One region of the Priestia sp. FSL P4-0332 genome, then DNA from elsewhere that is predicted to be linked to it. Evidence: riboswitches for the same ligand, from Rfam matches in the RefSeq annotation. Region 1 holds a riboswitch; the other holds the start of a gene.

Region 1 (7,999 bases):
CGAATATACGTATAAGCGCGAACGTTGATACCGAAGTTGCCGTAAAACGGCTTTACGCGTCCAATTGACTGAGGACGGTTATAGTCAAAGTGATAGCCTTGTTCTGTTTTCACAAGCACTGGTTTAGGCAAATACGGAATTAAATCTGCTTTTACCCCTACCGGACCAGAGCCAGGACCGCCTCCTCCATGAGGGCCTGTAAACGTTTTATGAAGGTTTAAATGCACAACGTCAAACCCCATATCTCCAGGACGGGCTTTACTTAATACTGCGTTTAAATTTGCACCATCATAATAAAGCTTTCCACCTGCTGCGTGAACAATTTCAGCCATTTCTAAAATATCTTCTTCAAATAACCCTAGCGTATTTGGGTTTGTTAACATTAAAGCGGCTGTATCTTCTCCTACTACGCGGCGTAAATCCTCTAAGTCCACTAAACCATGTTCGTTTGATTTTACCGTTACCGTTTCAAATCCCGCAACTGTTGCCGAAGCCGGGTTCGTTCCGTGAGCTGAGTCTGGAACAATGACTTTTGTTCGCTGCGTCTCACCATTTGCTTCATGATAAGCACGAATCATCATAAGCCCGGTCCACTCGCCGTGAGCACCTGCTGCTGGCTGAAGTGTTACTTCATCCATTCCTGTAATTTCTGTTAAATGCTCTTGTAAATCATATAAAAGTTCGAGAGCACCTTGAACCGTTTGCTCATCTTGAAGCGGATGAATATGCGCAAACCCAGCAATGCGTGCTGCTTGTTCATTCACTTTTGGATTATATTTCATCGTACATGAACCAAGCGGATAAAACCCTGAGTCTACTCCGTGATTTCGTTTTGAAAGCGCGGTGTAATGACGCATAATATCGAGTTCTGATACTTCAGGAAGCTCAGGAGCTTTGGTACGCACATACGCTTTTCCAAGCAGTTCTTCAGCATTTACTTGCGGCACATCTAACTCTGGCAATGAATAGCCGATTCGCCCTTCTTTACTGCTTTCAAAAATAAGTGATTGATTTTGATTAAGCATGAAGATCCCCCAATTCATTTACAAGTTGGTCAATTTCCTCTTTTGTACGGAGCTCTGTAAAAGCAAGCAGCATGTGATTTTCAAGCGCTTGGTTATCACGGCTAAGATCATAACCGCCAATTATTTTTGATGCTAATAAATGATTGTTTGCTTCTGTTACCGAAACAGGAAGCTTCACGACTAATTCGTTAAAAAACGGTCCTTCAAATGCTACATTTATCCCTTTTGCCTTTAACGCTTCATATGCATAATGCGTTTTTGATAAGTTTTGCAGCGCCATTTCTTTTACACCTTGCTTGCCTAAAGCTGTCATTGCAACTGATGCCGCTAAAGCATTTAACGCTTGATTTGAACAAATGTTAGACGTCGCTTTATCGCGGCGTATATGCTGTTCACGCGCTTGAAGGGTTAAAACAAACCCTCGCTTACCGTTTTCATCTACCGTTTGCCCTACTAATCGTCCTGGAATTTTCCGCATAAGCTTAGACGTAGTTGCAAAGTATCCGCAGTGCGGTCCTCCAAATTGACTTGGAATACCAAATGGCTGTGCATCTCCAATGACAATATCAGCTCCGAATTCTCCAGGGGGCGTAAGTAAACCTAATGATAAAGGATTGCTTGAAACCACAAACATGCACTTTTCTTGATGAGTAATTTCTTCAATTTCTTTTAACGGCTCGATTTGCCCGTAGAAATTTGGGTATTGGACAATAACAGCTGCCACGTCACTCCCCATCTCTTTTTCCAATGCAATCATATCTGTTACTCCGTCTGCTGCAGGGATTTCTACCACTTCAATGTATTGACCCTTCGCATACGTTTTTAACACATCTTTTGACTCAGGGTGAACAGCCGCAGAGACAAGTACTTTTTTCTTTTTTGTTTGACCCGCACTGAGCATAGCGGCTTCTGCTAAAGCAGTTCCTCCGTCATACATAGAAGAATTAGCCACGTCCATCCCCGTTAACTCACAAATCATTGTTTGAAATTCAAAGATGGCCTGAAGTTCTCCTTGAGAAATTTCTGGTTGATACGGAGTATAGGCCGTATAAAATTCCGAACGAGAAATAACATGATCAACAATAACCGGCATGTAATGATCGTAAACTCCTGCTCCTAAAAAAGAAGCATAGTCTTTTAAATGAGCATTTTTAGCAGCCATACTATTTAATTCTTTTAACAGCTGAGGCTCTGAAGCCGCTTTTTTAATATTGTATTCTCCTTGAAAACGAACGCGCTGCGGAATATCTGAAAATAAATCATCAACAGATGAAACACCAATTGCTGCTAACATTTGCTGCTGATCTTGTTCTGTCATTGGTAAATAGCGATGTAACATGTTAAATTCCTCCCCAAAGCTTACTTTGAACGTTTATAAAAAGGTGTTGAAACCACTTTTGCTTTTAAGCGTTTTTTTCGAACCTGCACTTCTACTTCCCGACCAAGCTCTGAATACTCTGCTGACAATAGCGCTAAACCGATGTTTTTCTTTAATGTCGGTGACTGTGTACCTGTTGTCACAAATCCAATTTGTTCTTCATCTGCAAATACTTCGTAACCGTGTCTTGGTATACCTTTATCAATCATTTCAATTCCTACCAGTTTACGAGGTGCCCCGCTTTCACGCTGTTCTTTTAACACTTCTTTTCCAATAAAGCTGTCTTTGTTCGTTTTTACTGCAAATCCAATTCGAGCTTCAATGGGCGTAATATCTTTTGAAAGCTCTTGGCCATATAAAGCCAAAGTAGCTTCAAAACGAAGCGTATCGCGAGCTCCTAATCCGCAAGGCAGCACACCTTCATCACTGCCTGCTTCTAAAATAGCCGTCCACAAGTGAGAGGCGTCAGCTGAAGAACAATAAATTTCAAAGCCGTCTTCCCCGGTGTACCCAGTACGTGAAACGAGAGCTTTTACATTCGCTACTTCTACATCATCAGCAAATGTAAATGGCTTTAATAAAGATAAATTTTCGTTCGTTAACGTTTGTAAAACTTTTTCTGCTACAGGACCTTGTAAAGCTAGCTGCGCAGTTTCATCAGACTGATTAACGAGCATTACATCTCCTTGTTTGTGAGACACCAGCCACTCATAGTCTTTTTGAATATTAGCAGCGTTTACGACTAGCAAATACTCTTGATCTGCTTTTTTATAAATCAGCAAATCATCTACCGTGCCTCCGTCTTCATAACACATAGCCGTATACTGTGCTTTTCCATCTACGAGGGTAGAAACGTCATTTGTCATCGTGTGCTGAAGAAAAGCTAAGCTATCAGCTCCTGTTACAAGAATTTCTCCCATATGAGAGACATCAAAAAGGCCTGCCTTTGTACGTACAGCTTCATGCTCTTCTTTAATAGAAGAAAATTGAACGGGAAGAGCCCATCCTCCAAAATCAATTGTTTTGGCACCATATTTTTGATAGGTATCATAAAGCGGCGTTTTGTGTAATTCTGTTGTCATATTTATGTCCTCCTCTTTTTCACGTGAAACTTTTCATAACGGGGAGTTTTCAAATAGTGTGGGGATCACTACGTATCCAAACAAAAAAGGACAGAAAACCCCCTACTGTATTTAGTAGGAAGTCTCTGTCCTTTTCACCTGAAAGTTTACCTATAAACGAATAGGTTTGCCTCGTGGGTGGTCTATAAACGCATAGACACTCTCCAGAGCTGCGTCAAACAAGAGTCTTTTTGCCTGAGAGATTCACAATTTTATTGCTTGCTCCTTCGGCGCTACATTCAAGTAGTCTCTCCCCGTGTCGTCATTCGCTTCTATAAAGTTGGTAAAGTTGGGCATACTACTGAAAGATGTATCTATCTTTATTCACACAATCATTTGTAAAGTGCTAATCTATTTTCTTTTTCAAATTTTCTAAATATATTTTTATCCTACCTGATTCTTATCATTTGTTCAATAAAAATTTTTTACAAAGGAGCATTTTTATCATGAAAGTGAAATTAAACATCGATGAAACATGGGAAGCAGCCTTCTCAACTAAATTGGAGCAAGACGGCCCTTGGTCTGCATGGGATTTGTATAAACTTGCCTATGAAATAGAAGACCAAACGCTTATCTCAGAATTTGAAGGACTACAAAGCCCAAAACATCTAGCTGATTTAACGCCGCTTCCTCATCAGCTCGAAGTAGCCAAACAAGTAGTTGAAACAATGAATGGGAAAGCCATTTTAGCAGATGAAGTAGGACTGGGGAAAACGATTGAAGCAGGGTTAATTTTGAAGGAATATATGATTCGCGGACTTGTTAAAAAAGTTCTCATTTTAGTTCCAGCTTCGCTTGTTTCACAGTGGGCTATGGAATTGAATCAAAAATTTTATATTCCCGCAGTCCCTCAAAGAAAATCATATGTGTGGGATCAGTGTGACATCGTTGTGTCTTCAATTGATACAGCAAAACGTTCTCCTCATCGAGAAATTGTGCTTGAACAAGACTACGACCTCATCATCATTGATGAAGCTCATAAACTTAAAAACAACAAAACAAAAAACTATGAATTTGTGCAAAGTCTAAAAAAGAAATTTTGTCTGTTGCTAACCGCAACACCGATTCAAAATCGAATTGAAGAAATTTTTAACTTAGTCTCTCTTTTAAAGCCTGGCCATCTCGGCAATAAAGACTATTTCGAAGAATTATTTTCCGCTAAAAAACGCTCTTTGCAAAACGATGAACACTTAAAAGAGCTTGTTAACAAAGTTATGATTCGAAATCGCCGCCACGATACGGGTATCGAATGGACGAAGCGAATTGTTCAAACCATTCCTGTTGAATTCTCGCCAAAAGAACGCGAGCTGTACGATGCGATTACGTCTTTTAAAGGAAACGGACTGCACCCTTCAAGCGCTTTTTCAATTTTAACCCTGCAGCGAGAGGCCTGCAGCAGCCGTGAAGCGGTGTATATGACATTAAAAAACATGCTTGAACGTCAGGAAGATCAAAACAGCGCATTAACGGAACATATGATCACTCCGTTAATGGAACTACTTCAGCAAGTGCCGCAAAATGCAAAAGCAGAAAAAGTGCTAGAGCTCGTTCAGAAAATTGATGATAAAGTCATTATTTTTACTGAGTACAGAGCAACTCAACTGTATTTACAGTGGTATTTAAAACAGCATGGAATTACCTCTGTACCTTTTAGAGGCGGATTTAAGCGAGGTAAAAAAGACTGGATGAAGCAGCTTTTTGAAAGCCACGCGCAAGTATTTATTGCCACTGAAGCAGGCGGAGAAGGAATCAACCTTCAGTTTTGTCATCATATCATTAACTATGATCTTCCGTGGAATCCAATGCGTCTAGAACAGCGAATTGGAAGGGTCCATCGTTTAGGTCAAAAACATGATGTTCACATTTACAATTTAGCCATTCAACATACGGTCGAAGAACATATTTTAAAATTGTTATACGAAAAAATAAACCTTTTTGAACGAGTTGTTGGAGAGCTAGATGATATTTTAACAAAGCTTGATTTAAAAAATATCGAAGAGCATATTCAGGATATTTTATTTCATTCGCGGAGTGAAGGAGAAATAAAAATCAAAATGGAGAACTTGACGTCTATTATTCAATACGAAGACAGCGAGGAGGATCAGCATGCAGCAAACTGATATTCATCAATTTTTAAAGCGTTATTTTCTAGCTAATAATTGTTCTATTGTCACAGAAACATCTTCTTACCTGACGGTTCAATTAACGATTGAACTCGATAAAGAATTGATGAATCGTCCATTTTATTGGCACTATATTGAAAAGACGGGAGGAGAAGCAACTCCTGCTTCGCTCACTTTCATTACAGATCCAGCATTTGAAGACGATTCCGTTCAAGGAGAACGAATTCATTTCGGTTCACCTAGGCTGCACCAAATTTTCGCTTCTACTCAAAAACTAGGCGGGTTTATTCACTTGTATGAACAAGTTGCATCAGCTCAGCCAACAAATCAGCCTTTACACCCTTGGCTTGCATTAAATATTAAAGTCTCGTACAAATGCGATCGTAAAAAAGATGAGCTCTTGTCGCTTGGCATTAATTTAATCAATGGACAGATTATTGAATCATTTCATGAATTAATCATTAATCAAAATTTGTCATCTAAAATCTCAGACTATTGCTTTACTCTCTCACCTTTTATTAAACCTAAAAGTGCCATCGCACGACTCACATCATATGTGACTGACTATGTTAAAGCTCAGCCAACTGAATGGGCTGAAAAAGCGCAGGAGAGATGGTATGAAGACTTAGCGCTTCTTGATCATTTTTACGAAACAGCAGAAGAGCTGCCAGAAATATATATGACCGAAAAAACAGCGCTTCAAGAACTGTACGAGCCGACTATCTTGTTTAAGTTTATAAACGGTGGCTTATTTTACATATCGCCTGAAACGATGTCTCGTCAATTTAACAAAACACAAGCCGGTTAAAAAAAAGATGAGCATATGATATGCTCATCTTTCTTTTTTCTTTCGATACCACAGCATAAACGACAGCGGAATCATTCCAAACCATCTGTTTGCAAAAGGTGCTCGCTCTTCTTTTTTTTGAATTTTTTTCGTTTTCCTCTCTTCTTTTGGCTGATCCATATATTGTACAAATTGCTGAGTCATATATTTTACATAATCATTCGTTTTCATATAATCATCTCCTCAGCACTATTATATCCGGAGAGAAAGAGACTTAATCCGTCCACTTCACAATGTGCTGATCCTTTTTTTGAATATATGCCGTTTCCGTCAATGCTCTTCCTTGCAATGTTTGACACTTTATTTTTAGGATGATCATCTGTTCATCTTCACTTACTACTTCGTATGAAACCGTACCAGTTTCTAATACTAAAGATGCAGATGGAGATTTATTATGTTCTTTTATTTCTTTTTTTACATGTACAACCGCGTTTTCTAAAAGATGCTGCAGACGATTTTTCTGCTCTACTTCTTGATAAAATGAACTTTTCGTCACAAAATAAGTGGTTTGCTGAGCTACTAACAGAAGAAAAAGCGCACAAAATGCCAAAACAACTGGGAGAATAAATCCTTGCTCATTATGTTTCATGAGCAAGCATCAAAAACGTCGTAATGGTTTCTTCTCTAACTTTGTTAACACCGTCTGTTGAACGAATCAAAAGCCTTTCTTTTTGCTGTTCATACATAATATTCTTAATGTGCTGCAGCACAACTTCATGACCGCTTTCATCCACTCGTCTTCTTATCTTGTCTTCGTAGCGTTCATAAGTGATGATCTGATTATTTTCCATTTTCAACGTAAGCGTAGTCGCATTAATTCCCACTTCTTTTGCTTCTCGATATTCCATAGCAAGTTGATTCACAAAAATTTCCCACTCCATTTCATTCATACTAAAATCCGGATTATATGTTTGCTTAGCTAGCGGAATGATAATGGGGAAAAATGAAACAATGATCAAAAAAAGAGTAAAACTGACTAACATCTCTACAAGCGTAAAGCCTTTTTCCCTTTTCACTTCAACATCACATCACACTTCTTTTTCATTTTCTCAGCGGAATCTGTCCATTCTACACAAAGCTTTTGAGCACTTTCTCCGTTCCACTTCAGATAAAACGCAACGTTTTCTTTTACGATTTTTTCTCGCCGTTTATATCCTGCTTCATATTTATATTTCAATAGCTCTTCGTGCAAGATAGCATCAGCTTGATACGAAACATATTGCTTCTTTTCTGCTTCCTTCATCTGAACATACAAAGGAATAATTGTACCGGTTAGGAGTAAAAGCATGCTAAATGAAACAAGCATTTCTAACAAGGTGTAGCCCTGCTGACCCTTACATCTTGTCCACATAAAAACGCCCTCTGCCTATTTGAAAAGTAACTTTATATTTAAATTTTTGATTGCTGATAAAAATGGTCTTCGCTTGAGAAATATTGCCGTTTTTGTTGTATTGTATCGTGGAATTGCCGCTTCCAAACGTGATATGAATGGTGGAGTCATAGGC
Region 2 (7,999 bases), 4.0 Mb from region 1:
TACGAATGTATTTTGGTCACTTGCATTCGTTGACTGGAAAGTGAATGAACAAAAAGGCTGGCGCTACTCATACGACAATATGATGGCTCAAATACATCCAGGTGCAATCATGCTTCTGCATACCGTTTCAAAGGATAACGCAGATGCATTAGATCAAGCAATTGTGGATTTAAAAAAGCAGGGCTATACGTTTAAAAGTATTGATGATTTAATGAACGAACGCAAACAAATGAAGAAAAGTCCTTCTGAAACGAAATAAAGATAAAAACCGACGGGAATGTTTCTCCTGTCGGTTTTTTGCTGTTGAAGTGTTATAATATGCGTTGATGTCTTTTTTAAAGCGATACGGTCTAATAGGTTTTAAGCAGCTAAGGACCGTTAATAACTATATAAAGAATTTAAACTAATCGGAGTTGGTCTCATGAATAAACCAAAAACTGAAATGAAAGTTCAAAAAGGACAAACGTTTCCGTTAACGATAAAAAGACTCGGTATTAATGGAGAAGGCGTAGGATATTTTAAGCGCCAAGTCGTCTTTGTACCAGGAGCATTACCAAATGAAGAAGTGGTTGTAGAAGCAACAAATGTCCAGCATAAGTTTGCGGAAGGGAAAATCAAGCGAATTCGCAAAAAATCTCCTCATCGCGTAGATGCGCCCTGTCCTATTTATGAACAGTGCGGAGGCTGTCAGCTTCAGCACTTATCCTATGAAGGTCAGCTAGAATCTAAGCGCGATATTGTTCTGCAAGCGTTCGAACGTCACAGTTCATTAAAAAAAGTAGAGGAAAAAACACGCCAAACAATTGGCATGGAAGATCCTTGGGGCTATCGTAATAAATCACAGTTCCAAGTAGGTGTAGATAAACAAAAAGTCATCGCTGGTTTGTATGGACTGAATTCTCATCGACTGATTGACATTGAAAACTGTCCTATTCAGCATGGAGCCACGAATCACGTGACAAAAGAAATAAAACGAATTTTACAAGATCTTCAAATTCCTATCTACAATGAACGCAAACGCCGTGGTATTGTACGTACCATCGTATCTCGAGTAGGATTTGAAACGGGTGAAGTGCAAATTGTCTTGATTACGGCTAAACAAGAAATTCCGAAAAAAGAGCTGCTGATTAAAGAAATTCAGCGCCGCCTACCGGAAGTGAAATCGCTCGTACAAAACGTAAACGGCCAAAAAACATCGCTTATTTTTGGAGACGAAACGTTTACACTCGCTGGAAAGTCGGTGATTCAAGAAACGTTAGGAGATATCTCGTTCGAACTTTCAGCGCGTGCATTTTTCCAGTTGAACCCTCTTCAAACAGTGAAGCTATATGATGAAGTAAAAAAAGCAGCTGCGCTAACAGGCAATGAAAAAATTGTAGATGCTTACTGCGGAGTAGGTACAATTGGCTTATGGCTTGCTAAAGATGCCAAAGAAATTCGCGGAATGGATACGATTGAAGAATCGATTGTAGACGCGAGAAAAAATGCCAAAGATCATGGATTTGAGTATGCCACATATGTGACGGGTCCAGCTGAAAAGTGGATGCCGAAGTGGGTAAAAGAAGGCTGGAAGCCAGACGTAATCGTCGTTGACCCGCCGCGAACAGGCTGTGATGACAAGCTTCTAAAAACGATTTTACAAGTGAAGTCAAAGAAAGTGGTTTACGTTTCTTGTAATCCATCCACATTAGCGAAAGATGTGCAGCAGCTGTCGAAGGCTTATCATGTTGATTACATTCAGCCTGTTGATATGTTCCCTCATACGGCGCATGTGGAGAATGTGGTAAGTTTGACGTTAAAGAAATGAATAGAAAAAGAGTAAAGGGCAGATTTGATTCTGCTCTTTTTTCTTTGAGCTGTACTTTTATTAATGGGGGAATTGTTAAAATTAAACATCTGTTCTTTTAGAGTATAAAATATTTTAGTATAGTGAATCGAAATTCCCATAAAGTCTAGATTTAGAAAGTTTTACATCGCTAAAGAGAAATTACATAAGAGGATTAATGCTTTTAAAACAAACTATAATGACGTATTTTATACAAATAATAAACGCAAATTCTATCCCAAAACCCAAACCTTTAACCACATCGATAATACTATATTAATAAAACTAATAAAAAGTATGTACAGAGGTGGCAGAGGTCAAAATGAACTCAATGTTTTTAAAAGGGCTTACTGGCGAAGTGGTAACGCCAAAAGACCCAATTTATGAGGAAGCTCGTCAGGGATGGAATCGTGCTGTTAATAAATTTCCGCTTGTGATTGTATACTGTGAAAAAAAGCAGGATGTTGTGAATGCGATCCGCTGGGCGCGCAAGCATCGTGTTGATATTCGCATTCGATCTGGCGGTCATCATTATGAAGGGTATTCTACGGGTGACTGTGTATTAGTCATTGATATTAGTCGATTAAATGGGTTGAAATTGGATAGGAAACGGAACATTTTAAAGATGAAAGCAGGAGAGGAAAATACGGAAGTGTATGATTTCATCGGTTCGAACGGATATGTGTTTCCAGGAGGAACGTGTCCGACTGTTGGGGTATCTGGCTTTACACTTGGTGGAGGCTGGGGACTTTCGAGCAGACTTTACGGGTTAGGGTGCGACAGCTTGATAGAGCTAGAATTAGTCAATTATGAAGGAAGGCTCATTAAGGCAAACAAATCGTGTAACGCGGATCTTTTTTGGGCATGCCGCGGTGCCGGTGGCGGTAACTTTGGCGTTGTGGTAAGCATGACGTTTCAGCTTCCAAAGCCCACGAACAGCTCTGTGACGCTCGTTCGATTCTTTTATGTAGGTACTACAAAGGAGAAGCAGGCACAAGTGATGAATATATGGCAAAACTGGCTGCCCAAACTGGACAAACGTATGACGCTAGTTGCAAGCATTTTATAATGCAGGAGGAGAAGGGTTAGGCATATTTGCAAACGGATTCTTTTACGGCTCCCCAGAAAGAGCTCGGGAGATTTTGCAGCCTTTTGCAGAAGTAGAAGGGTTTCAAGTAGAGCTGGAATCATTATCTTTTCTTGAAGCGGTAAAAAAAATAGAAGCAACCTATCCTCCGTCTGAAAAATTTAAGTCAACGGGAAGATTTGTGCACAGAAGCTATTCACGTGGTGAGCTTGAAAATCTTGCAGATCTCATACAGCGTCCGGCAGAAGGTTCCGTGTATGATGCGATTTCTTTTTATGCACTAGGAGGAGAAATTCGCCGTGTTGGTAAAAGAGAAACGGCTTTTTTCTACAGAAACGCCAGATATATTATGGGGTTTCAGTCTGTCTGGACAGAAGATGTATTTGCAAGAGCAAACAGAGATTGGCTTCGCAAGCGATTTGAATATATTAAAAGTATTACGGTAGGTTCCTATGTGAATTTTCCTATCAGCAACCTGAGAAACTACGAACGTGAGTATTTTGGAGACAACGCAGAGAGATTAGAAAGAGTGAACAAAAAGTATGATCCGTTTAATGTGTTCAGGTTCCCGCAAGGACTCAGGTAGCGCGAGGAAAAGGATACTAAGTTGACGATTGAAACTGTTCAATTACCTTCTGTCGAAGAAGGTAAATAAATGAAAGTAATCTTTCCTGTTGACAAAGCATCTAACTGGTATTAGAATAAACAACTATTCGACAGTCATTCTATTGATTGAAAAAATTAATACGTAGAAAGCTATGATTGCTATGGATCACACTATAGCAGGAGCAGCTTCTGGAGAGATCGCGATAGTTTCGCGACGCCGAAGGGTTCACAATCTCAGGCAAAAGGACAGAAGAGTACCGGATATTTATTTGGCATGTTACTAATTGGTAGCATGTACCTTAATATTTGTTATTCTTATGACCATGAGATTGGAGCGCATCCAATCTCTTTTTTTTATTGGACTTTATTTGTAGTCCGCACGATCGCATCAAAGGTTTTATTGTTAGGAGGAGTTAGAGTTGGAACAACGAGAATTAAAGAGGGATTTATCCAATCGTCATGTTCAGCTAATCGCGATTGGGGGAACCATTGGTACGGGCTTGTTTTTAGGTTCTGGTAAAGCAATACAGCTTGCAGGTCCCTCTATCATCTTTGCTTATTTAATTGTTGGTATTGCGCTTTTCTTTGTGATGAGAGCGCTAGGAGAACTACTGCTGTCTAAAGCAGGTTATCAATCGTTAACAGATATTGCTGAAGAGTATCTTGGACCGTGGGCGTCATTTGTAACGGGATGGACCTACTGGTTTTGCTGGATTATGACAGCTATGGCTGATGTGATTGCAGTTGGCGTATATGTGAAATATTGGTTCAATATTCCTCAGTGGATTCCCGCACTTATTTGTGTAATCATTTTATTAGGTCTTAACTTATTAACCGTAAAATTATTTGGAGAATTAGAGTTTTGGTTTGCTTTAATAAAGGTTATTACGATTCTTGCATTAATTATTATTGGCGTTATTTTGCTGGTAATGGGATTTAAAACAGACGCGGGATCCGTTACTGTTCAAAACATTTGGAATCACGGAGGACTGTTTCCAAATGGGGTTTCAGGTTTCTTACTTTCATTCCAAATGGTTATATTCGCATACGTCGGGGTTGAATTGGTAGGGGTATCGGCAGCAGAAACATCAAATCCCCAAAAAAATATTCCATCGGCCATTAATAAAATTCCGCTGCGAATCTTATTTTTCTATGTTGGGGCGCTTATCGTCCTTTTATTTATTAACCCGTGGATGGAATTAAATGCAGCAGAAAGCCCATTTGTTAAAACCTTTAGTTTAGTCGGAATTCCGCTTGCTGCTGGAATTATTAATTTTGTTGTATTAACTTCAGCCGCTTCTGCTTGTAATAGCGGAATGTTTTCAACAAGCCGTATCTTATATAATTTAAGTAAAAATGACCAAGGGCCATCTAAGTTTGCAAAACTGAACAAAAACCACGTACCAAGCAACGGATTGTTTGTATCTACGCTGGTCATCTCAGCGGGAGCTCTTTTAAGCAAACTTATACCAGACCAAGCTTTCGGCATCGTCACGACCATTAGCGCTATTTGTTTTATTTGGGTGTGGAGTATCATTCTTATTTGCCATCTAAGGTATAAAAAGACGCGTCCGCAGCTGCATGCAGCATCAGCATTCAAAGCACCGTTAACACCATTTATAAACTATGTTGTGCTAGCTTTGTTTGCGGTGATTCTTGTTATTATGCTGTTTTCTGACGCGACGCGCCCAGCCTTATTGTTGACGCCCGTTTGGTTTATTCTCTTATTTATTTTTTACTGGACTAGAAGGAAAAAGAAAATAAATCTTTAAAGGCTAGAAAATCAGCAGGGAATAAACATGATTTTTTATAAAAGAATATAGTAAATTTCTGACCTCATCACTCCGTGATGAGGTCTTTTTAGTGGAGGATAAATAATTGATTTCTACTGCATGAATAAAATGCAGGAAGCAAAGTTTATAGAAGAAAACTAAAAATTTGTTCTAACAGAAAACACAGTGAGAAAGCTCATAGTTTTCTGATAGGAATGTAGAACAAATTGCTTTTCTTCTGTGTCTAAAGATGGAATTCCGTCATTTATATGGAAAAGTTTTCATTTTGCAGTACAATGGAGGTAGACTTCATTAGATTAAGGTGAACAAACATGAAATGGTTTAAATCTCATACGTTTTGGAAAATCTTCACGATTAATGTGCTTCTTATTTGTACCGTACTGACGCTAATGTTTATTGTTTCAAGAGTGATGCTGCCTAATATTTCTCAAAATCAATATCGACAGGTAACTGATAAAACCGTCAAGAGAATGAAAGAGCAAATTAACGTCGTCATTAAAGATATTTGGAGCCTGGGCGACGAGGTACAGCAAGATCCTATTTTTTTATCGGATGATGAACAAGAAATAGACGAAGAATTGCAGAAAATAGTTAATATTTCACCGTATATCGATAGCGGAACCATTTTTAATGTAAAAGGGTATGTTGAGCATTATTACCCGAATGATTTAAAGAATATGAAACATGTGAACTTAAGTAAAAGAAAATATTTTCAAGAAGCGCTGCGAACCAAAAAAATATATTTAAGCGATGTCGTTTCAGCAGATACAAAGCACTACATTGTGGTGATGGCGATTCCTATTTTGGATGGGCAGCAAAATGTAAAAAAGGTTGTAAATTTAGCGCTGCGAATTGAAGAAAATAAAAGTTTTCAATCCATCTTTCAAACGTTTGATATAGGAGAGAACGGCTATACATTTATTGTAGACCGCAATGGTAGAATTATTTCCCACCCAGAGAAACAGAGAATCGGTGAAAATGCTAAGAAAAATGAAATCGTTCAGAAAACGATGAATCATAAATCAGGATATCAGCGGGTTGTGAACACCGAAGGTAAGTATTTCTTTGCGTCTTTCGAATATATTCCTGTTTTGGATTGGGGAATTGTCGCTGAATTACCCGTTGAAGAAATTTACAGGCCTTATGAAATGTTTGAAAAAACGCTTTGGATCGTTTCAGGCGTTACGATTTTACTGCTTTCTTTTTTTACTGCGTTATATGCAAGGCAAATTGTGAATCCAATTCATAAACTATATGAATTGGCGGGACAAGTAGCGCGCGGGAATTTTAATCAAAAAATTCCGGAACGAGAAATTGAGCGGGGCGAAATCGGTATTTTATCTAAACAGTTTAATGAAATGATTAGCTATATACGCCATTCTAAAGCAAATTTACAGCAAAAAGAAAATCAGCTGCAGGAACAAAAAACGTTTTTAAGACAAGTTATTGACATTAATCCAAGCTATATTTATGCTATCAATCAAAAAAGGGAATTCATTCTCGTTAATGAATCTTTTGCGATGCTCTTAGGTGAAAAATCTGATGACTTAATTGGACAATCGATTGATAAATATCAGTTCAACCTTCAATCAGATCTTTTATATAAAGGGGAGTTTTCAAACTGTACCCAAAAAGGGATGGTATTAGAAGAACAGTTTAAAGATTCGAAAGGAAACCGGCGCTGGGTCGAAACAGCAAAACTTCCTATTATGAATGAAAAACAGGAAGTGATTCAAATGCTGTGCGTATCGACAGATATTACGGAGCGTAAAAAGGCAGAAGAGAAGCTTAGAACTTCTGAGAAGCTTGCCGTGGTAGGAGAACTTGCAGCTGGAGTGGCTCATGAAATCAAAAATCCTTTAACTTCTTTAAAAGGTTTTGTTCACTTATTAAAAGAACAACATCCTAAAGATGCTTTGTATATAGATATCATGGAAACTGAATTAGAACGAATGAATGGAATCGTAGAAGAATTTTTGATGTTAGGAAAACCTCAGGTAATGAAGGTTGAATCTTTGAACATGCAAGCGCTTGTTCAAGAAGTGTGCTCACTTCTTGAACCTGAAGCAGTAGAAAAGGAAGTAGCTTTCATATTTGAAAGAGACGACCAGTTACCAAAGGTGTATGGAGATAAAAATCAGTTAAAACAAGTATTTATTAATATTATTAAAAATTCTATCGAAGCAATGCCTGAAGGAGGAGCTATTCATATTACGATTAAAGTAAAAGAAAACCACCTTTGGCTGCAGCTTGCTGATGAAGGACAGGGTATTCCTCCTGAACGGTTAGCGAAGATAGGTGAGCCTTTTTATAGTACAAAAGAAAAAGGTACAGGCTTAGGACTGATGGTCAGCTATCGGATTATTAAAGCTCACCACGCGCAGATGACGTTTTCTAGTCAGTTAGATAAAGGAACAAGTGTGGATATATTGTTTCCAATCATAAAAAAGTAGGGGAACTTCCCCTACTTTTTATTATTATACTTATAATATATCAAAAGCGTTGATGGTACTAAAATAAATGAAAGTGCTAAAGAAGATATCCACAGGTTAACAAGAAGTTAACTGCTGAATTATATAGGATATTCACAACTTTATCCACACTATTCACATTTTTTCAGAAAATTTACATAAAAATTACCCACTGTTATTTCAAGTTATGAAAGCGGTAATATGCATATCCAATAAA

What was found. A riboswitch is a leader RNA that binds a small molecule or an ion and turns the genes downstream of it on or off. The one in region 1 is predicted to bind glycine.
Region 2: it holds a riboswitch for glycine, as region 1 does, so the genes downstream of both, MKY06_RS02005 (amino acid permease) here and gcvT (glycine cleavage system aminomethyltransferase GcvT) in region 1, are expected to answer to the same signal.

Annotation. Positions count from the first base shown of each region.
Region 1 is NZ_JBBOUA010000001.1:4,359,751-4,367,749, forward strand. Features, by position in the region: gene gcvPB (aminomethyl-transferring glycine dehydrogenase subunit GcvPB) at 1-1,025, opposite strand, end outside; gene gcvPA (aminomethyl-transferring glycine dehydrogenase subunit GcvPA) at 1,018-2,364, opposite strand; gene gcvT (glycine cleavage system aminomethyltransferase GcvT) at 2,385-3,485, opposite strand; glycine riboswitch at 3,698-3,790, opposite strand; gene MKY06_RS22870 (DEAD/DEAH box helicase) at 3,971-5,644, shown strand; gene MKY06_RS22875 (YqhG family protein) at 5,631-6,455, shown strand; gene MKY06_RS22880 (YqzE family protein) at 6,480-6,665, opposite strand; gene comGG (competence type IV pilus minor pilin ComGG) at 6,709-7,083, opposite strand; gene comGF (competence type IV pilus minor pilin ComGF) at 7,073-7,510, opposite strand; gene MKY06_RS22895 (type II secretion system protein) at 7,507-7,845, opposite strand; gene comGD (competence type IV pilus minor pilin ComGD) at 7,829-7,999, opposite strand, start outside.
Region 2 is NZ_JBBOUA010000001.1:376,415-384,413, forward strand. Features, by position in the region: gene pdaA (delta-lactam-biosynthetic de-N-acetylase) at 1-259, shown strand, start outside; gene rlmD (23S rRNA (uracil(1939)-C(5))-methyltransferase RlmD) at 422-1,807, shown strand; partial or broken gene MKY06_RS02000 (FAD-binding oxidoreductase) at 2,148-3,498, shown strand; glycine riboswitch at 3,698-3,778, shown strand; gene MKY06_RS02005 (amino acid permease) at 3,938-5,290, shown strand; gene MKY06_RS02010 (PAS domain-containing sensor histidine kinase) at 5,623-7,764, shown strand.